DNA from 3 places in the Pseudomonas sp. AG1028 genome. Region 1 is predicted to be linked to each of the others. Evidence: predicted binding sites of a transcription regulator. Region 1 holds the regulator's gene; each other region holds the start of a gene.
The links. Region 1 encodes FliA, which starts transcription of late flagellar genes. Its sites were predicted from a motif close to CTAAAGTTTNNNNNNNNNNNGCCGNTAA; they were not measured.
Positions count from the first base shown of each region.

Region 2: the regulator FliA is predicted to act here: its motif matches at 4,024-4,051, upstream of FB481_RS16345 (methyl-accepting chemotaxis protein).
Region 3: the regulator FliA is predicted to act here: its motif matches at 2,446-2,473, upstream of FB481_RS14500 (methyl-accepting chemotaxis protein).

Region 1 covers NZ_VIVP01000014.1:43,761-50,608, reverse strand. Annotated here, with positions in the region: gene flhA (flagellar biosynthesis protein FlhA) at 1-732, shown strand, start outside; gene flhF (flagellar biosynthesis protein FlhF) at 748-2,055, shown strand; gene fleN (flagellar synthesis regulator FleN) at 2,153-2,983, shown strand; gene fliA (RNA polymerase sigma factor FliA) at 2,980-3,723, shown strand; gene FB481_RS21365 (chemotaxis response regulator CheY) at 3,920-4,294, shown strand; gene FB481_RS21360 (protein phosphatase CheZ) at 4,314-5,102, shown strand; gene FB481_RS21355 (chemotaxis protein CheA) at 5,114-6,848, shown strand, end outside.
Region 2 covers NZ_VIVP01000009.1:124,943-131,790, reverse strand. Annotated here, with positions in the region: gene FB481_RS16365 (AAA family ATPase) at 1-617, opposite strand, end outside; gene pnuC (nicotinamide riboside transporter PnuC) at 619-1,191, opposite strand; gene FB481_RS16355 (LacI family DNA-binding transcriptional regulator) at 1,360-2,397, shown strand; gene FB481_RS16350 (mandelate racemase/muconate lactonizing enzyme family protein) at 2,678-3,838, shown strand; gene FB481_RS16345 (methyl-accepting chemotaxis protein) at 4,093-5,892, shown strand; gene FB481_RS16340 (hypothetical protein) at 5,973-6,314, opposite strand; gene FB481_RS16335 (PLD nuclease N-terminal domain-containing protein) at 6,729-6,848, shown strand, end outside.
Region 3 covers NZ_VIVP01000008.1:57,959-64,806, forward strand. Annotated here, with positions in the region: gene FB481_RS14495 (acyltransferase) at 1-232, opposite strand, end outside; gene FB481_RS14500 (methyl-accepting chemotaxis protein) at 596-2,215, opposite strand; gene FB481_RS14505 (cytosine permease) at 2,757-4,169, shown strand; gene FB481_RS14510 (carbon-nitrogen hydrolase family protein) at 4,248-5,216, shown strand; gene FB481_RS14515 (hypothetical protein) at 5,280-5,669, shown strand; gene FB481_RS14520 (LysR family transcriptional regulator) at 5,740-6,648, shown strand; gene FB481_RS14525 (ABC transporter substrate-binding protein) at 6,790-6,848, shown strand, end outside.

The DNA of each region.
Region 1 (6,848 bases):
CCGGCGTTCGGACTTGAAGCCGTGTGGATCGATCCGGGTCAGCGCGACCAGGCGCAATCACTCGGCTACACCGTGGTGGACGCTAGCACCGTGGTGGCCACTCACCTCAATCAGATCCTGCACAAGCACGCCCACGAGCTGCTGGGTCACGAGGAGGTCCAGCAATTGATGCAATTGCTGGCGAAAAGCTCGCCCAAGCTCGCCGAAGAGCTGGTGCCCGGGCTGATTTCCCTGTCGACCCTGCTCAAGGTGCTGCAGGCGCTGCTGCAGGAGCAGGTGCCAGTGCGTGACATTCGCACCATCGCTGAAGCCATCGCCAACGTCGCGCCAAGGAGTCAAGATCCCGCCGCCATGGTCGCGGCAGTTCGCGTCGCGCTGTCTCGTGCAATCGTGCAAAACATCGTGGGACTAGAGCCGGAGCTGCCTGTGATCACCCTTGAGCCAAGGTTGGAACAGATATTGCTAAACAGTCTTCAGAAGGCCGGTCAGGGCTCCGAGGATGGCATCCTCCTCGAACCTGGTATGGCGGAGAAGCTGCAGCGTTCCCTGGTGGAAGCAGCGCAGCGTCAGGAGATGCTTGGCAAGCCAGTGATTCTGCTGGCGGCCGGGCCGGTTCGGGGAATGCTCTCGCGTTTCGCCCGGTTGGCCGTCCCGAGCATGCATGTTCTGGCGTACCAGGAAATTCCGGACAACAAGCAGGTCACCATCGTTGCGACGGTGGGGCAGAACTAATCGAGGGTACGGGCCATGCAGGTCAAACGCTTTTTCGCTGCCGATATGCGCCAAGCCATGAAGCTGGTTCGAGATGAGCTGGGCGCCGATGCGACCATCATCGCCAACCGCCGTGTGGCCGGTGGCGTGGAATTGACGGCTGCACTCGATTATCAGGCTCCGCCTGTGCCAGCACGTCAGGCCAACCCGGCGCTGGAAGCCGAGTTGCGCAAGACCCAGTCGAAGATAGCGTCGGCCCATGCCGAGCTGACCATGCGTACCCAGGCCGATGCCGGCAAGGACCGTCAGCTGTTTGGCGCGGCAGCTGCCACGCCGCCTGCCGACAGCCTGGATGCCGTGCTCAAGCGTCAACAGCAGAAGCCGGTTGCGGCGGCAGTCGATCAGTCGGCGCTGGATTCCATGCGCTCCGAGCTGCATGGCCTGCGTGAGCTGATCGAAATGCAGATGGGCTCGATGGCGTGGGGGCAGATGCAGAGCCGCCGCCCGCAGCAGGCCACACTGTGGCGCCGTCTGCAGCGTATGGGCGTACCAGCAGAGCTGTCGCGCGTGTTGCTCGAGCGGGTCGCCTCGATTGCCGATCAGCGCAAAGCCTGGCGCATGGTGCTGGCGCACCTTGCCCATTCGATTCAGACGCCCAAGCAGGAGCCGATGGAAGAGGGCGGCGTGATCGCGCTGGTCGGCCCCGCCGGCATGGGCAAGACCACCACCCTGGCCAAGCTGGCCGCGCGCTACGTTCTCAAGTATGGCGCGGCCAGCATCGCGCTGGTGAGCATGGACAGCTACCGTATCGGCGCTCAGGAACAGCTAAAGACCCTGGGCCGGATTCTTGGCGTCTCGGTGACCCAGGTCGATCCGGGTCAGTCGCTGACCCAGGCGCTCGTACCGCTGGCCCGCAAGCGTGTGGTGCTGATCGACACCGCTGGCCTGCCCGCCAATGATCCGGCGCTGCGCATGCAGCTTGAGGCGCTGGCCAGCCGCGGCGTCAACGCACGCAATTACCTGGTGCTGGCCGCCACTAGCCAGGCGCAGGTTCTCAAGGCGGCCTATCACAGCTACAAGCGCTGTGGGCTGGCGGGCTGCATTCTGAGTAAACTGGATGAGGCTACCAGCATGGGTGAGGTATTGGGGCTGGCTATTGGCCATCGTCTGCCGGTAGCCTACTTGGCAGATGGCCCGCGCATCCCGGATGACGTACACGTGCCGCGCAGCCATCAGTTGGTCAGTCGCGCTGTCGGTCTGCAGGCGCCGGACGAGCCGAGCGAAGACACCATGGCCGATATGTTCGCAGGGCTCTATCAGAACCCTGCCAGACAGGCCGGTTGAACGGATTGAATACGGTGACGCGCTGGTCGTGCTCGCCGCGACAGCGCACAATGGCCCCAGGGCCCACAGTGAAGTCAGAATAAGGTGTGTAGATAACATGGGTATGCATCCCGTACAGGTGATCGCGGTGACTGGCGGCAAAGGCGGCGTTGGCAAGACCAATGTGTCGGTGAACTTGTCGCTGGCACTGGCCGACCTTGGTCGGCGCGTTATGCTCATGGACGCCGACCTGGGCCTTGCCAACGTGGACGTGCTGCTTGGTCTTACCGCCAAGCGCACCCTGGCTGACGTGATCGACGGCGAGTGCGACCTGCGTGATGTGGTGCTGCAGGGGCCTGGCGGCATTCGTATCGTGCCCGCCGCCTCCGGTACTCAAGCGATGGTGCAGCTTACGCCCATGCAGCACGCCGGCCTGATCCAGGCCTTCAGCGACATCAGCGAGAACCTTGACGTGCTCATCGTCGATACCGCTGCCGGTATTGGTGACTCAGTGGTCAGCTTCGTGCGCGCGGCCCAGGAAGTGCTGGTGGTGGTGTGCGACGAACCGACGTCCATTACCGATGCCTACGCGCTGATCAAGCTACTCAATCGCGACCACGGCATGAACCGTTTCCGGGTCCTCGCCAACATGGCGCACAGCCCCCAGGAAGGCCGCAATCTCTTTGCTAAGCTGACTAAAGTGACCGACCGTTTCCTGGACGTCGCGCTGCAATACGTGGGCGCGGTGCCGTACGACGAATCGGTTCGCAAGGCCGTACAGAAACAGCGTGCGGTGTATGAGGCGTTCCCTCGTTCGAAGTGCGCGCTGGCGTTCAAGGCGATTGCCCAGAAGGTCGATGCATGGCCCTTGCCGGCCAACCCGCGTGGCCATCTGGAATTTTTCGTGGAGCGCTTGGTGCAACAACCGACTGCAGACACGGCTGTATGACGACAGCCTCTGGACTCCGAATGTACAGCAAGGCACAAGCACGAGATTCACAGCATCAGTTGATCGAGCGCCACGCGCCGCTGGTAAAACGCATCGCCTACCACCTGCTGGCCCGTCTGCCCGCCAACGTACAGGTCGACGACTTGATCCAGGCCGGCATGATCGGTCTGCTCGAGGCGTCGCGTAAGTACGATGCCGGCAAGGGCGCCAGTTTCGAGACCTTTGCCGGTATCCGCATCCGCGGCGCCATGCTCGATGAGGTACGCAAGGGCGACTGGGCGCCGCGTTCGGTGCACCGCAACAGCCGCATGGTCAGCGATGCAATACGAAAAATTGAGGCCAGAACCGGTCGTGACGCTAAAGATCACGAGGTTGCTGCCGAACTCCAATTGAGTCTCGAAGATTACTACGGCATTCTTGGCGACACTTTGGGCAGCCGCCTGTTCAGTTTCGACGACCTCTTGCAGGAAGGCGATAACGGCGGTCTGCAGGAAGACACGAGTTCCCTGCATCACGGGCCTTCGCATGAACTGGAAGACAGTCGTTTCCAGGCTGCATTGGCCGATGCCATCAGTAATCTGCCGGAACGTGAGCGGCTGGTGTTGTCGCTGTACTACGACGAGGAATTGAACCTCAAGGAAATCGGCGAGGTGCTGGGGGTGAGTGAATCGCGGGTCAGCCAACTGCATAGTCAGTGTGCCGCGCGCTTACGGGCGCGGTTGGGGGAGTGGCGCGCATAGGAATTTGTGCAGGGACTGGAGTTGGTCGAGCCAGCCCTTGTGGTAAATGCAGCACAGCAGGGCGGGGCACACAGTGAACGCAGCAAAGCCGAGCGCAATGGTTTGCGGCGTTCAGCCAGGCCGGTTTCACGATTAATAAGCGCTGCACAAGGTGTAGGCGTTTTAGGACTGTACGGAGGTCGACTTGGACAAGAACATGAAAATCCTCATCGTCGATGATTTCTCGACGATGCGACGGATCATCAAGAACCTCTTGCGTGATCTGGGGTTCACCAATACGGCAGAGGCTGATGACGGGGTAACCGCGCTGCCCATGCTGCAGAGCGGCAATTTCGATTTTCTGGTAACCGACTGGAACATGCCGGGCATGACCGGTATCGATCTGCTGCGCGCCGTGCGTGCCGACGAGCGACTCAAGCAGTTGCCGGTGCTCATGGTGACGGCGGAAGCCAAGCGCGATCAGATCATCGAGGCCGCACAAGCCGGTGTGAATGGCTACGTAGTCAAGCCCTTCACCGCTCAGGTGCTCAAGGAAAAGATCGAAAAAATCTTCGAGCGAGTTAACGGCTGATGTCTGCCGCGAGGTTGTTATGGAACACGATGACTCCAACGAGGTTGACCTCGAGTCGACCCTGAAAAGCAATGCCCGCCAACTGGTCGACAGCCTCGAGCAAGGAAACTTTGGCGAAGCCGTACAGCTGATCAATGAATTGAACAAGGCGCGCGACCGGGGGCTTTACCTCGAAGTCGGCAAGCTCACCCGTGAGCTGCATAACGCTATCGTCAATTTTCAGCTCGATCCCCGGGTGCCCCACGCCAAGGAAATCTCGCAGATTTCCGACGCCACCGAGCGCCTGAACTACGTGGTGACCATGACCGAGCGTGCGGCCAATCGCACCATGGATCTGGTCGAGCAGAGCGCGCCGCTGGTCAATGACCTGAGTAGTGAAGCCGATTCGCTCGCCGAGGACTGGGGCCGCTTCATGCGCCGCGAGATGAGCGCCGAGGCGTTCCGTGAGCTCGCCAAGCGTATCGAGCTGTTTCTGTCGCGCAGCCAGCGCGACACCAGCAAGCTATCGGAGCATTTGAATGACATTCTGCTGGCGCAGGATTTCCAGGATCTGACCGGTCAGGTGATCAAGCGCGTTACGCAATTGGTGACCGAGGTCGAGAGCAATCTACTGAAACTGGTGCTCATGGCCAGTCAGGTCGATCGCTTTGCCGGTATCGATCACAACCACGAACAGTTGCGTGCCGAGCAAAACAAAGAAAAAAATCCGTCCCGCGGTGAAGGTCCGCAGATTCATGCCGATAAGCGTGATGATGTCGCCTCTAACCAAGACGACGTCGACGATCTGCTGTCCAGTCTGGGTTTTTAGGAGCACGTCATATGAGCTTCGGCGCCGATGAAGAAATCCTCCAGGATTTCCTGGTAGAGGCCGGCGAAATTCTTGAGCAATTGTCCGAGCAGTTGGTGGAGCTGGAAAGCCGCCCGGACGATATGAATCTGCTCAATGCGATCTTTCGAGGGTTTCACACGGTAAAAGGTGGTGCCGGTTTCTTGCAGCTCAACGAGCTGGTCGAGTGCTGCCACATTGCCGAGAACGTGTTCGATATCCTGCGCAAAGGCGAGCGTCGTGTGGACGCCGAACTGATGGACGTGGTGCTCGAAGCACTGGACGCCGTCAACGGTATGTTCGCCGAAGTGCGCGAGCGCGTGGAGCTGACGCCGGCTTCGCCGGAGCTGCTGGCCGCGCTAGCGCGTCTGGCTGAGCCCGCTGGTGCCGAGCCTGCACCCGCAGCAGTCGAGGTCGCGGCTGAACCTGAACCGGTTGCTGTCGCGCCTGCGGAGCCCGAGGTGGCAGCGGCACAGCCTTCAGCAGATATCTCTGACAGCGAATTCGAGCAATTGCTCGATGCACTGGGCGACGAAGCGCCGGCGCAGCCCGCCACGGCGGCTGACGAGATCACTGATGACGAATTCGAGTCGCTGCTCGATCAGTTGCACGGCAAGGGCCAGTTCAGTGCGCCTGCCGTGGAACCGGTGGCTGCAGCGCCTGCTGAGCCTGCCGCTGCCGCAACGCCTGGCGATGAGATCACCGATGATGAATTCGAAGCGCTGCTCGACCAGTTGCATGGCAAGGGCCAGTTCGCTGCGCCTGCCGTTGCGTCGGCGGCGGCACCGGTAGCCGCTTCCAGCGAACCGGCCTCGGCAGCGCCGGGCGATGAAATCACCGATGACGAATTCGAAGCGCTGCTCGATCAACTACATGGCAAGGGTCAGTTAGTCGCGCCTGCCGTAGCGCCGGCCGCGGCCGTTGCGCCTGCTGCAAAACCGGCTCCTGCCCCGCAACCTGCCAAAGCCGCTGCGCCGGCCGCCAAGGCCGAGCCGGCCAAGGCAGCACCCGCACCTGCAGCCAAGCCAGAACCCAGCAAGGCAGCGCCTGCGGCCGCCAAGGCGGAAGCCAGCAAACCGGCGTCTGCACCTGCGGCGGCCGCCGCACCGGCCAGCGAAGCGGAGACTACCGTTCGCGTCGACACTGCGCGCCTGGACGAGATCATGAACATGGTCGGCGAACTGGTTCTGGTGCGTAACCGCCTGGTGCGCCTGGGGCTCAACAGCGGCGACGAGGCCATGTCCAAGGCGGTGTCGAACCTCGACGTTGTCACGGCCGATCTGCAGACCTCGGTCATGAAGACCCGCATGCAGCCGATCAAGAAGGTCTTTGGGCGCTTCCCACGCCTGGTTCGCGATCTAGCACGCCAGCTCAAGAAAGAGATCAACCTGGAACTGGTTGGTGAAGAGACCGACCTGGACAAGAACCTCGTCGAGGCACTGGCCGACCCGCTGGTGCACCTGGTGCGCAACGCCGTCGACCACGGGGTGGAAAGCCCTGACGAGCGCGAGGCGGCCGGCAAGTCTCGGACCGGGCGCGTGGTGCTGTCCGCCGAGCAGGAAGGCGACCACATCCTGCTGATGATCACCGATGACGGCAAGGGGATGGACGCCGAGATCCTGCGCAGCAAGGCCGTGGAAAAAGGCCTGCTGGATAAGGATGCCGCCGATCGGCTGAGCGATCTGGAGTGCTACAACCTGATCTTTGCGCCAGGCTTCTCGACCAAGA
Region 2 (6,848 bases), on a different contig from region 1:
ACATGCACGCTGCCCAACGCCTGGGCCAGGGCTGCGGCCAGGCTGCTCTTGCCGGTAGACTCGCCGCCCAGCAGCACGATGCGCTCGACGAAATCGGCATACACCGGCGGCGCCAGAAATGCCTTGAGCCGGTGGGGATCTTCACGCAAGCGAGTACCGGAGATCGGCACGGCAGCCCGCGCCTGATCGATGCAGACATGCTGCACCGGATGGCCAAAGCACTGCGCCAGGTGCGCGGCGAAGCCATCGCCATAGCTTTCACTGGTGAACACCGCATCGACCGTGGTGCCAAGCACACCCTGGCACAGCTCGGCGACGAACTGGCGCTGCTGGTGATCGGGCGCCTCGTTGTGCGGCAGATCAGGCAGCACCCGGCCCTCGCCACGCCAGGCGTCGATACGCGCCTGGGTGACCACCAAAGCTGGCACATCGGCAAAGCGCGTCTGCAACCAGCGCTCGCGGCGTGGCGCCTCGCAGCCGGGCAACTCCGGCAACGAGTAGCTGAGCAGGTGGAGCTGCTCGCACTGGGCCAGCGCCTCGCGGATCAGCAACTCATGGCCCAGGTGCAAAGGTGAAAACTTGCCGACCACCAGGGCGCGTCGAAAGGCTTTACGCATCTCAGGCCAACCGCTCCTGGCCCTGCAGCTCGCGACGCCAGCGGTACAGGCCGTACCAGGCGTTGCACCAGAACAGCACGTAAAGCCCGGCGGTGAGGTACAACTCGCGGGAGGCGAACAGCGGCACCGCCAGGGTGTTGACCAGCAGCCAGCCGTACCAGGTTTCCACGCGCCGGCGCATCAGCAGCAGTTGCGCCAGCACGCTGAAGGTCAGCACCAGGGAATCCACCAACGGCGCATAGGCGTCGGTGAAACGATGCAGCAACAGGCCGTAGGCAACCGCGACGATGACCGCCAGGGCCAGGTAACCGAGCAGTGCCTGAGGCGGCGTACGGCTGATCGGCAACTCACCGCCAGCGTTGCCGTGCAACCAGGCCCACCAGCCCATGGCGCTAGTGACGATGAAAAAGCCCTGCAGGGTGACATCGGCGTACAGCTGCACGGTGAAGAACAGCCAGCCGAACAGCAGGCAACCGACGATGCCCACCGACCATGTGTGCACACTGTTGCGCGCCGCCAGCAAAACGGCGATCAGGTTGGCGATATTGGCGAACAGCTCCAGATTACTGGGCATCAACGAATCCTTGTCAGGCAGCCTTGGCGCCTGTCAGCCGGGTCGGGAGAGAGTGAGTGGCACATGGGGAGCGAGCCGAGGCGCAGCATAGCGCAACGCTTGTAGCAAGCGCGCGGTCATCGCCTGGCTTGATACTATCGCCTGCTGACCAGCCGCGCGAGGACGACCATGAGTGATGACCGCCCCACCCGCAAGCGCCCGAACCTGCCGACGGGCAAGGCGCCGACCCTGGCCGATGTCGCCAAGGTTGCCGGGGTGTCGCCGATCACCGTATCGCGTACCCTCAACCAGCCGGAGATCGTACGCGCCGAGTTGCGCGAAAAGGTATTCCGCGCGGTACAGCTGACCGGCTACGTACCGGCCATGCTCACCGGCGCCGCCACGCAGCGCAGCCGGTTGATTTCCCTGCTAGTGCCGACCGTGGCCAACTCGATCTTCGCCGACACCGTGCAGGCACTGATCGACACCCTTACCGAGGCCGGCCACGAAACCCTCATCGGCCTGACCAACTACAGCGCCGAGCGTGAGGAACAACTGCTCGACACCATCCTGCGCCGCCGCCCCGATGGCATCGTGCTGACCGGCACCCTGCACACCGAGGCCAGCCGCACGCGCCTGTCGCGCTCGGGTATTCCCATCGTAGAAACCTGGGACCTGGCGCCGCGGCCGCTGGACATGCTGGTGGGTTTTTCCCATGAAGCGGTCGGTGTGGCCACTGCGCGCTATCTAACCGGCAAGGGTTATCGCCGCTTTGCCGTGATCACCCTCGATGACCCGCGCGGCCAGCGCCGTTGCGACAGCCTGGTCGCCGAAATCGCCAGCCAGGGCATCACCGATGTACCGCGCATCGTGCTGCCGCCACCGGCGACGGCCGACCTCGGCCGCGAGGGCCTGCAACGCCTGCTGGGCGCTGGCGAATGCCCGCAAGTGCTGGTGTGCAGCTCCGACACCCTGGCCCATGGCGTGCTGGTCGAAGCTACCGAGCGTGGCATCCGCGCGCCGGACGATATGGCAGTGATGGGCTTTGGCGACCTGAATATCGCCGCGCACCTGCAGCCGTCGCTGTCCACGGTACGCATCAACGGCGCCGAGATTGGCCAACAGGCCGCCCGCGCCCTGCTCCAGCGCCTCGAGCATCCCGACGAAAAGCCGATGAAGGTGCGCATCGATACCGGTTTCAGCATCGTCGAGCGGCAGAGTGCGTGAGGGCTTACATCACTGCTTGGCTGATTGGTGGCGGAAGCGGTCGGTCGCGCGAACGTGTAGGAGGGCCTTTAGGCCCGAGCTCTTTGCATCTTCATAAAGCTCGGGGCTAAAGCTCCTCCTACAAGAGCCGCGGCGCTCGATGTCCGCTTCTGCCTTGAAGCAGTCCCAAAGCCCTACCCAATCCCTTGAATGATTACCTAATCAGCTTAACGTCCGAATTCAAGCCAGTGATTCACACCACCTGGCGGCGCCAACAAGAACGTCAAGCGAGGTAATCCGCGTGAGTGAGCACACCCTTTCCCAAAGCTGTGCAGACCAGGACCAGATCGGCTGGGTGCGCATCGCCTCGGTCTTCCTGCCCCTGGCCAACCCGATCAGCGATGCCAAGGTACTGACCGGCCGGCAAAAGCCGATGACCGAGATCGCCATGCTGTTCGTGGAGATCGAAAGCAAGGACGGCCACCGCGGTCTGGGCTTCAGCTACTCCAAGCGCGCCGGCGGCCCCGGTCAGTTCGCCCATGCCCAGGAAATCGCCCCGGCACTGCTCGGCGAGAACCCCAGCGACATCCAGAAGCTGTGGGCCAAACTGTGCTGGGCTGGCGCCTCGGTGGGCCGCAGCGGCCTGTCGACCCAGGCCATCGGCGCCTTCGACGTGGCCCTGTGGGACATGAAAGCCAAGCGCGCGGGCCTCTCCCTGGCCCGCCTGCTCGGCGCCCAGCGCGACTCGGTGCGCTGCTACAACACCTCTGGCGGTTTTCTGCACACGCCGCTGGACCAGCTAAAGGTCAACACCGATCTATCGCGCGAGAAGGGCATTGGCGGCATCAAGCTGAAGGTCGGCCAGCCCGACTCGGCCCTCGACCTGCACCGCGTCGCCACCATTCGCCAGCACCTGGGCGACGACTTCCCGCTGATGGTCGACGCCAACCAGCAGTGGGATCGGCCCACCGCCCAGCGCATTTGCCGGCGTTTCGAGGAATTCAACCTGGTATGGATTGAGGAGCCGCTGGACTGCTACGACGCCGAAGGCCACGCCGCTCTGGCCGCGGCCTTCGACACGCCAATCGCCACCGGCGAGATGCTCACCAGCGTCGCCGAGCATGCCGAGTTCATCAAAGCCCGCGGCGCTGACTACCTGATGCCTGATGGGCCGCGCGTCGGCGGTATCACGCCGTTCCTGAAAATCGCCGCCATGGCGGAACATGCTGGAGTGATGCTCGCCCCGCACTTCGCCATGGAGTTGCACGTGCACCTGGCTGCCACCTACCCGACCGAACCCTGGGTCGAACACTTCGAATGGCTCGAACCGCTGTTCAACGAGCGCCTGGAAACCCGCGATGGCCGCATGCTGGTGCCGAACCGCCCCGGCCTGGGCCTGTCGCTAAGCGAGCACGTGGCTGGGTGGACCGCCCAGCAGGCGGAGTTCGGCCAGCGCGGCTAAGCTCTTCTTTGTGCAACAAAGCGCTACCGGCCCTGTGCCGGTAGTGTCGTTTGTACGAGTGGCCAATTGACGCCATTTTTTGTGTAACCACTCTTTAACGGTCACAAGCGAAGCACTACACTCGCCGCCCCGCGGTGGAACATCCGACAAATCGCGTGGAACGTCGGCGAACAGAGCCCCCTTTGTTAAAGGTTCCGCGCTTCTGGTCGAAGTAATGGAAATCCAAGGATTATTTCTCTGTCAGGAGCTGCGGCATGCAGTCGTTAAAGTCGCTGTACGATTCCATCGAAATGCACTTTTTCGATACCTTGACCAAAAAGCTCTCCAGCCTCTTTTTGTTAGTGGTGGTCAGTGGCCTGCTGGTCTGGGTGGCCTTGAGCCTGCGCGCCGATATCGTGCAGCTGCTGCACGGTGCCCAACTCGACCCGGCATTGCTCAAGCAGGTCGAAGGCAAGCTCGACACCCTGGGCACGGCGCTGACGCTCAGCGCGCTGTTCACGTTGGGCATGGTCAGTTTCATGGTCTGGTATTTCCGCCACCTGATCGTACGCCCGGTCGACAACATGACCCGCGCTTTGGAAGAAATCGCCAGCGGTGAAGGCGACCTGTCCCGCGACCTGCCCCTGCTCACCCACGACGAAATCCGTACCCTGGCCAGCACCTGCAACCGCTTCCTGGCCAAGCAGCGCGAGATCATCAGTAACGTGCAGGCACTGACCGTGCAGATCGCCGTGGAATCGGCCCGCTCGCTGAAGAACATCAGCGACTCCAGCGACAGCGCCACCCACCAGGCGCGCTTCGCCAATGAGGTGATGAGCGAGAGCAACATCGCTGTCGGCCGTATCGACGAGGTGTCGCAGCAGACTCAGGCGATCTCGGCGACCACCGCACATAACCTCGGCATGGCACAGGACTCCTACGCGGAACTCCTGGAAGTCACCGGCAACATCAGCGCCATTTCCAACAGCCTCAACGAATTCAGCACCCTGGTTTCGGCGCTCAACGAGCGTTCGTCGAATATCAAGTCGGTGGTCGGCCTGATCCAGCAGATTTCTTCGCAGACCAACCTGCTGGCCCTCAACGCCGCCATCGAAGCGGCCCGTGCCGGCGAAAGCGGCCGTGGTTTCGCAGTGGTCGCCGATGAGGTGCGCACCCTGGCGCAGAACGTCAGCCAGGCCACCGGCGACATCTCGCAAAACATCGACGCCATGCTCAAGGAAGTCAGCACCACCCACGAGCAGACCGCACGCATCAGCCAGAGCGCCCGTGAAACCCAGGTGGTGGTCGAGCGTGCCACAGGGCACTTCGAGACGATGATCGGCGACTTCGAATCCACCACCAGCAAGCTGGCGGAGATCGCCGAGCACATCCAGCAGGTGGCCGATGCCAATACTGGCATCAACGATCGCGTCACCCAGATCCACGCCGACAGCCAGGCCATCGACCAGCGCATGCAGCGCTCGGCCACCGCTACCCGTGATCTCTCAGGCGTTGCCGAACGGGTGCAGGAACTGCTCGGTCGCTTCGTACTTGGCGAGGGCGAACTCGACGCTGCCATCACTCGCGCGACCCAGTGCCGTGACGCCCTGCAAGCGCGCCTGGCAACACTGCAGCGCGAAGGCGTGAACCTGTTCGACCAGAACTACAAGCTGATCCCCAATACCGATCCCAAGCAGTACTTGACCGGCTACACCGAACGCTTCGCGCAGATCTGCCAGGAAGAGATCGACCGTCTGACCAAGGGTACGCAAGGCGGCATCGTGACCTTTATCGTCGACAACAAGGGCTACTGCCCGGTGAACAACAGCTGGGTGTCGAAGCCGCCAACCGGCAACCGCGCCGTCGACCTGCCGGTGTGCCGCAACAAGCGCATGTTCTCCGACCCGGTGGGCCTGCGCGCGGCGGGCAACACTCAGCGCTTCCTGCTGCAGACCTACCTGCGCGACACCGGCGAGATCATGACCGAGATCGACGTGCCGTTCTTCTTCGAGGGGCGCCACTGGGGCAACATGCGCATGGGCTTCGATGCCTCGCGCTTACTCGGCAAATCCTGATGTTGCGATGCGCCTGACAAGCCCTCATGCCCCACAAAAAAGCCCCGACGATGCGGGGCTTTTTTGTGGGTGCGCTGCACTCAATGCAGAGAGTCCAGGTTGCGGCGCGACCACATCATCTTCGCAGCAGTCGGGTTGACCGGGGCGCCAGTGAAGGTCGGCAGTTTGCGCGATACCCACTGCGCGCCAACGCCCTTCCAGTTCACTTCGCCACTGACCAGCTTGTGGTCCCGCAGGATTTCGCGCTCGAGCGCCCGAGCACCGTCCTCGGTGTCGATGGCCGCCTTATCGACAGCCTTGAGAAAGATGGACTCACCCTCCCGACTGATGCTCAGCAGGTACATGCCATCCGGGCGCGGGGTAATGGAAACATTGTAATCCGGTAAAGCGATGCTCAGTTGGTCGAGCGCGGCAGTATTCATCGGTGATCCTTTTATTGGTCGGCAGACAGCTATTGATTAATGCACCTGAACGGGTGCATCACACATGCCAACTTTTCAATGTGACGAATACTCCGGTTTTATTGCCTATCGAGCCGCTTACGCTTGTGCAAGGTAATTGCACTTTGCATGAATCGCCTTTATTGCACGGGCATCATGCACGCCTAAAAAGCATTCACTGCGTTTTATATTAAAAGGCCAGCATGGCCGATCATCTTTTCACGCGAACTTAATGGCACCGGGATACTTCGTAATTGAACAGGGTAATTATTCCGGTGACAGGTCGAGGCGCTTTGTGCATGTAACGGCCTCAACACGGGTAAGACGCCCTCCAGCTTCCGTCTAACCTTGCGAACCCAATATCCATGGCTTCGCCGCAACCACAGGAGTTCTGCCATGGGCGATCCATCCCTACTATTCTGGCTCGGCGCCTTTGTCGTCATCGCTTTCGTCGACCTGGTCACCATCATTAATCTGTGGCGCAGTGAAAAGCGCTTCAATACCCGACTGATGTGG
Region 3 (6,848 bases), on a different contig from region 1:
CACAGTCGGCGTTCACCGGCCGCAGCGCGTAGACATAGCCCGAGATGGCGGTGAACAGCGGCATGCGAATATAAACGAGGGAATCGTAGAGGTAGCGCAACACCGAGTCGTCCGGCACTTTCATGCCCAGGTCGGACGAACTGCCGATGACATGGCCCGCTACCATCAGAAACAGCGCCAGTCCGCGAATCGTCTCTATTCGCAGATCCTTCTCGGGCGTGGTCTTGGTCATGCTGAGTCCTCTGTACTAGCTAAGCGAGACAGCGTTTCCCCGAAGATGGGAACGGATGCCGACGAATCGATCATCTGAGCGCATGGAGCTTCGACTAGTTCAGCGGTGAGGCACTAAAAGCGGGCAGTCCTGAAGCATGGGCCGATTGAGACAACAACCTGTACCGATGAAAGCGTCGAGAGAGTGCCAAAGTCGATACGGCACTCGGATCTAGAGGCGGATCGCAGGGAGGCGATAAGGAGCATCAGACCGGCCACCTTTTGAGGTGTGGCAGACTTCCCCATCAGCATGACGCCTATCGCACCCATGACAATTCGTCTGCCAACCAGGGCTTGCCGCCCCAGCTAAAGTAAACAACAGCCATCAAACCTTGAAACGACGCACCAGCCCACTCAGGTCGCCGGCCAGGCGCGACAGTTCCTGGCTGGCGGTCTGGGTTTGTTCGGCGCCGGCGGAGGTCTGGATCGACAGGTCGCGGATGCGCACCAGGTTGCGGTCCACTTCGCGGGCGACCTGGGCCTGTTCTTCGGCAGCGCTGGCGATTACCAGGTTGCGTTCGTCGATGCCGCTGACCGCCTGGGTGATGGTGCTCAGGGCCTGATTGGCGGCGCTGGCCTGCTCCTGTGTCTGGCGGGCCTGGTCGGCGCTGGTCATCAGGGCCGAGACGGTCTGGTTGGTGCCCTGCTGGATGCCGCCGATCATTTGTTCGATTTCTCGGGTCGACTCGCCGGTGCGATGGGCCAGCGAGCGCACTTCGTCGGCTACCACGGCGAAACCGCGCCCAGCCTCGCCAGCACGCGCGGCCTCGATGGCAGCGTTGAGGGCCAGCAGGTTGGTCTGCTCGGCCACAGCGCGGATCACGTCCAGCACCTTGCTGATGCTCTGGGTCTGCTCGGCCAGATTACGAGCCTGATCCGAGGCGCTCAGCACGTTGCCGGTCAGAGAGCCGATGGCGCTCAGGGTATCGGTGAGCTGCACCTGGCCGAAGCGCGCGGTTTCGGCGGCGGCTTTGGAATCGGCCGAGGTGGTTACGGCGTTGGACGCCACTTCTTCCACAGCGTGGCTCATCTCGGTCACGGCGGTGGCGGCCATCTCGATCTCGTTGTTCTGCTGCTGCAAACCCTGGGCGCTCTCGCTCATCACCGCACTCATCTCTTCGGTGGAGGCAGCCAGTTGCTCGGCGGACTTGCCAATGTGCTCCAGGGTGCTGCGCAGGGTGGTCTGCATGGAGTGCATGGCCTGCAGCAGCTGGGCCGCTTCGTCCTTGCCGGAGAGATCAAGCTGGCGGGTGAGGTCGCCCGAGGCGATGGTCTGGGCGGCGGCAACAGCACTGCCCAACGGCGCCGTCAGGCTGTGGGTCATCCGCCAGGACAGCAGCAGGGTTAGCGCCACGGCGACAATGATGGCCAGCACGGTGACTTTCTGCGAGTTGGCGAACAGCGCCACTGCCACTTCGGTGTGATGGTTGGCCTCGTCGAGGTTGATGCTCTGCAACTTGCCCGAGGACGCATTCATGGCGATGCCCAGATCGTTCAGCCGTTTCGCTAGCAGGTCGCGCACATCATCCATGCGGTCCTGTTTGATCAGGGTGACCAGGGTCGCGTCATGCTGCAGGTACTCATGGAAGATGTCGGTCAGTTTGCCGAAGTGCTCCTGCTCCTCGGGCGACACGATCATGGTTTTGTAGCGCGCCAGTTCGGCTTCGATCAGCACGCCGATGTCCTGGATCTTCACGTAGGTGGCATCGACCTTGGCGGGGTCGGCGGCCAGACGCAGGGTCTCCAGGCGCAGGCGTGCCAGCGCCAATGCCAGCTTGCTGCTCGACACGATAGCCGGAATCGAGTTCTGCTCGATCACTTCGCTCTCGCTGCGGATATTGCTCATCTGGTAAAGGCTGAACAGTCCCAGCATCACTACCAGAATGGCAATGGTGCCAAAACACAACAGACTCCGGCGGGCGATGGGCATGGATCGAAGGTTCATGGCGGATCTCATCCTTAAGAAGGTCGGGGAGCGAGGCAGGAGCGGCGGCAAGGCGTGCCGCTGCTAAACAGCGGAACTTTGTTACAAGGCTTAACAGGTTAGCAGCAGAACGTGGCTGAGGCGTACCTGAAAGTAGCTATCTAGAGCGGTCAAGCAGGATTCTCCAAGGGCAATCTTTCAGTGCCAGGCTGCGGTTTAATCAGTGCATCAAGAGCATGCTCTGCACGTTCATATCGACTTACCTGCAAGAAACTTTATTTTGTCGCCAAAATTTGGACGCCCAAGCTATCCAGTGATCTTGGCCGATATGCCATCCGCATAAGCAACGTATTTAGCTTTCACCTTCGTCCTCGTCACGCGCCCTCAAAAAACGCCTGCCTGTGCACGCTCGAATGCTTTCACTTTCGCGAAAGTCAGCTTGAGAAACCCGGAATTTACAGCCTTCCAGAGCGCCCCCAATACTGAGGTCGCCTGCGCAGGCATGGGCTCAGCCCGCAGTGCAAAGGCTTCCAGATAAGCGCATAACAACAAGAGGCGCCCTATGAACACGCCGAGCAATGCCGGACGTGAGCTGCCCAAGCTCGAAGTCCGCTCGATCGATTACGTGCCGCGTGAAGAACGCCATGGAAAGATCTGGCACCAGGGACCGTTCTGGTTCACCGGCAATTTCGTCTTCCTGACCATGATGGTCGGCTTCACGGGCCCGAGCATGGGACTCGGCATGCTGTGGAGCATCCTTGCGGTGGCGCTCGGCGCCTGCTTCGGCACCATTTTCATGGCGCTGCACGCCAACCAGGGCCCGAAGATGGGCTTGCCGCAGATGATCCAATCCCGCGCGCAGTTCGGCAGCCGCGGCGCCATCGTGCCGTTCGCCGCGACGGTGTTCGTGTACATCGGCTTTATCGTGTTCGGGGTGATTCTGGTCACCCAGGCGCTGCAGCTGGTGCTGCCGGGCTCCAAGGCGTTCTGGTACCCGGCGCTGGTGGTGCTGTCGATCATCCTGGCGGTGGTGGGTTATGACCTGCTGCACTTCGTGCAGCGCTGGCTGACCTATGTGCTGATCGCCACCTTCGCGGTGGTCACGGTGATGGCCGTCACCGCCCTGCCCCAGGCCTCGACCGTAACGGTAGCCGCCACGCCGCACTGGGACACCACCGCGTTTCTGGTGCAGCTGTCCCTCGCTGCCGGCTACAACATCAGCTATTCGGTGTACGTGTCCGACTACTCGCGCTACCTGCCCGAGGATGCGCCGAGCGGCAAGCTGATCTTCTGGACATACCTGGGCGCAGCCGGCTCGGCAGTGTGGCTGATGTCGCTGGGCGCGGTGCTGGCCACCTACCTGCCGGGCGCCGATGGCATCGTCGCGCTGGTAACCACCGGCAACTACTTCTTCGCAGGTTTCGGCGTGTTCGTGGTGCTGGTCGGCGCTGCCGCGCAGCTGTCGGTGACCGGGGTGAACTGCTACGGTGCGATGCTCACCGGCCTCAGCGCGGTGGACGGCTTTCGCCCGGTGCGCCCAACGCTCGGCCTGCGCGTGGCCGGGCTGACGCTGGTGGGCGTGGCGTCGATCATCGTCTCGCTGTCGCTGCCCGAGGCGTACATGACCAGCTTCAACGGCTTCGTGCTGCTGATGCTGTACTTCCTGATCCCGTGGACGGCGGTGAACCTGGTCGACTTCTATGCGGTACGCAAGGGCCAGTATTCGATCAGCGAAATCTTCAATCCCCAGGGCATCTATGGGCGCTGGGCCTGGCAGGGCATCCTGTCCTACGCCGCGGCGTTCCTCAGCATGATTCCGTTCTTCTCGCTGCCCTTCTATGTCGGCCCGGTCGCCGAGGCACTGGGCGGTGCGGACGTGGCCTTCATCCCCGGCCTGCTGGTGGGTGGCGGCCTCTATTACCTGCTGACCCTGACCGGCAACGAGCGCCCGAGCGCTGCACCGAATCAGCTCTAGCCACTTCCTTGTTTCTGCAAACCTACCTCTGAGGGCGGCCGGGCCGCCCTCGCTCACCCGCGTTTCAGGTGCATGCCCATGAACGAGAAAACCATCGCCCTTATCCAGCAGCCTCCGGCCGTGCTCGACACTGCACAATCGCTCGAACGCGCCGTGGCGCATATCGACGAAGCCGCTGTCCGCGGTGCGCAGCTGATCGTATTTCCGGAGACCTGGCTAAGCGGCTACCCAGCCTGGGTATTCGGCATGGCCGGCTGGGACGATGCTCACGCCAAGCGCTGGTATCAGCGGCTGCTGGCCGACAGCCCGGTGCTCGGCGCCCACGACGATATGCACGACGGCCTGGCGCCGATACGCGACGCCGCGCGCGAGCACCAGGTGTGCGTGGTGATAGGCATCAACGAGCGGGCACGGGCGCAAAGTGGCTCGCTGTACAACTCGCTGGTGACCATCGGCGCTAACGGCTGCCTGCTCAACGTGCACCGCAAGCTCACGCCGACCCACACCGAGCGCAACGTGTGGGCCCAAGGCGATGCCGCCGGCCTGCGCGTGGTCGATACGCCGGTCGGCCGCGTCGGCGGGCTGATCTGCTGGGAACACTGGCACCCGCTGGCCCGCCAGGCGCTGCACGCCCAGGACGAGCAGATCCACGTCGCCGTGTGGCCGGATATGCCCGAGATGCACCATATCGCCGCCCGTTCCTATGCCTTCGAGGGCCGCTGCTTCGTGCTCTGTGCCGGCCAGTACCTGACCACCGCCGACCTGCCCGCCGACCTGCTGGATGCCTATCGCCAGGGTGCCGGCGCCGAGCAATCGGTCGATGGCGTGCTGTTCGCCGGCGGCTCGGGCGTGGTCGGCCCTGACGGTCAATGGCTGGCACCGCCGCTGGTGGGCGAAGCCGGCATCGTGCTGGCGACTCTCGACCTGGACTGCGTCGATGCCCAGCACCACGACCTCGACGTGGCCGGCCACTACCTGCGCCCGGATGTGTTCGAGCTGCACGTTGACCGCCGCCCGCGCACCGGCATCGCGCTGCGAGACCAGTGACGCCCCAAGGGCGCTGACGAGCCTTCGCCAGCGTCACCTTTTTTCACATGCTGAAGATCCATCATGAACGACCTACTGCTTGCCATCGCCCTGCTGTCCCTTGCCCTTGGCGCCCTCTCCGGCTTCGCCGTGCTCACCTGCGTCGACTACCCGGAAAAGGCCCGCGCCCTGGGCGTGATCAACCCGATGCGCATTCGCCAGGCGCATATCGACTGGATCGTGATGGGCACCGTGATGGTTTCCACCGCCCTTGCCGTGCCGGACATGCCGGGCTGGATCTACGCGCTGGTGATGTTTGGCGGCGTGGTCAACCCGCTGACCTTCGTGCCCATGGCCTTCTCGAAAACCGTGGACACCACGCAGGCGTTTCGCCTGGTGTCGCTGGTGTCGTTCACCTCACTGAGCCTGGGGTTGGTGTTGGCGGCCGGGCATTTCATCAGCACCCATTTCTGAGCACAGCGGCGAACGGAGAGCTGCCATACTCGGCGGGCCTTTAACACAGCCCCAATGAGCGGACGACACCATGCTGGCCAACCTCTCGGATATCGACCTGAAAATGCTGCGCATCTTTTGTTCGATCGTCGAGGCGGGCGGCTTTACCGCCGCTCAGGTGCCGCTGAACACCAGCCTGCCGCGCCTGAGCGTTACGGTGCGGGATCTGGAGACGCGCCTGGGTTACACCCTGTGCCGGCGCGGCAAGGGCGGCTTCCAGCTGACCGAGCAAGGCGCCCAGGTATACGCCGCCGCCCAGGAGCTGTATGCAGACATGGAGCGCTTCCGCCAGCGCCTGGTGCTGCTCAATGCTCACCATCCGGAAACGCTGCGCGTAGGCAGCCTGGACAACCTGATCACCCTGGAGCCGGCGCCCCTGCCCTACGCTCTGGGCAAGCTGCGCGAAGCTATCCCGGACACTCGCCTGGTGCTGCAGGTGCTCACTGCCGAAGGGCTGGAACAGGCGGTGATCAATGGCGACCTGGATCTCGCCATCGGCGTGTTCGATCACCAGCTCTCGGGGCTGCATTACCTGGAGTTGTTCGGCGAGGAACAGAACCTCTATTGCGGCCGGGGCCACCCGGTGTTCGAACGCGCCGACAGCACGCTTGGCGATGCCGATATCTTCACCGCCCAGTACGTCGACCGCGGCCTGGTGGTGGAGAACCGCAAGCCGTTCACCTTTCCGTTCAACAGCGTATCCAGCGCCGCGTCGACCGAAGCCGTCGCCTCGCTGGTCGCCTCCGGCCACTTCATCGGCTATCTGCCTACCCACTATGCCGACGTGCTGGTGGCGCGCGGCGTGCTGCGACCGATATGGCCAGCGCGCTTCGCCTACCACGCGACCTGCCACTGCATCACCCGCCAGGGCAGCGCCCGCAGCGCGTCCATGGAGATCTTCATCGACGCGCTGCTCGACGCGGCGGCGCTCGCCTCATAGATCTGAACGCGAGTAACAAAACGTTGCGAATCATTTTCTCGACGATACAACATAACATTACTATATTGCCCGCCCGTTTTTCTTATCGGGCAGTGTGGCGCTAGCTCCTGCTCGTCAATCGGACTTGCCAAGGATCTGCCCATGCCTCTCAGAACCCGCCCTCACCTTTCACTGCTCGCTGGCGCCCTCGCCGCCTGGCT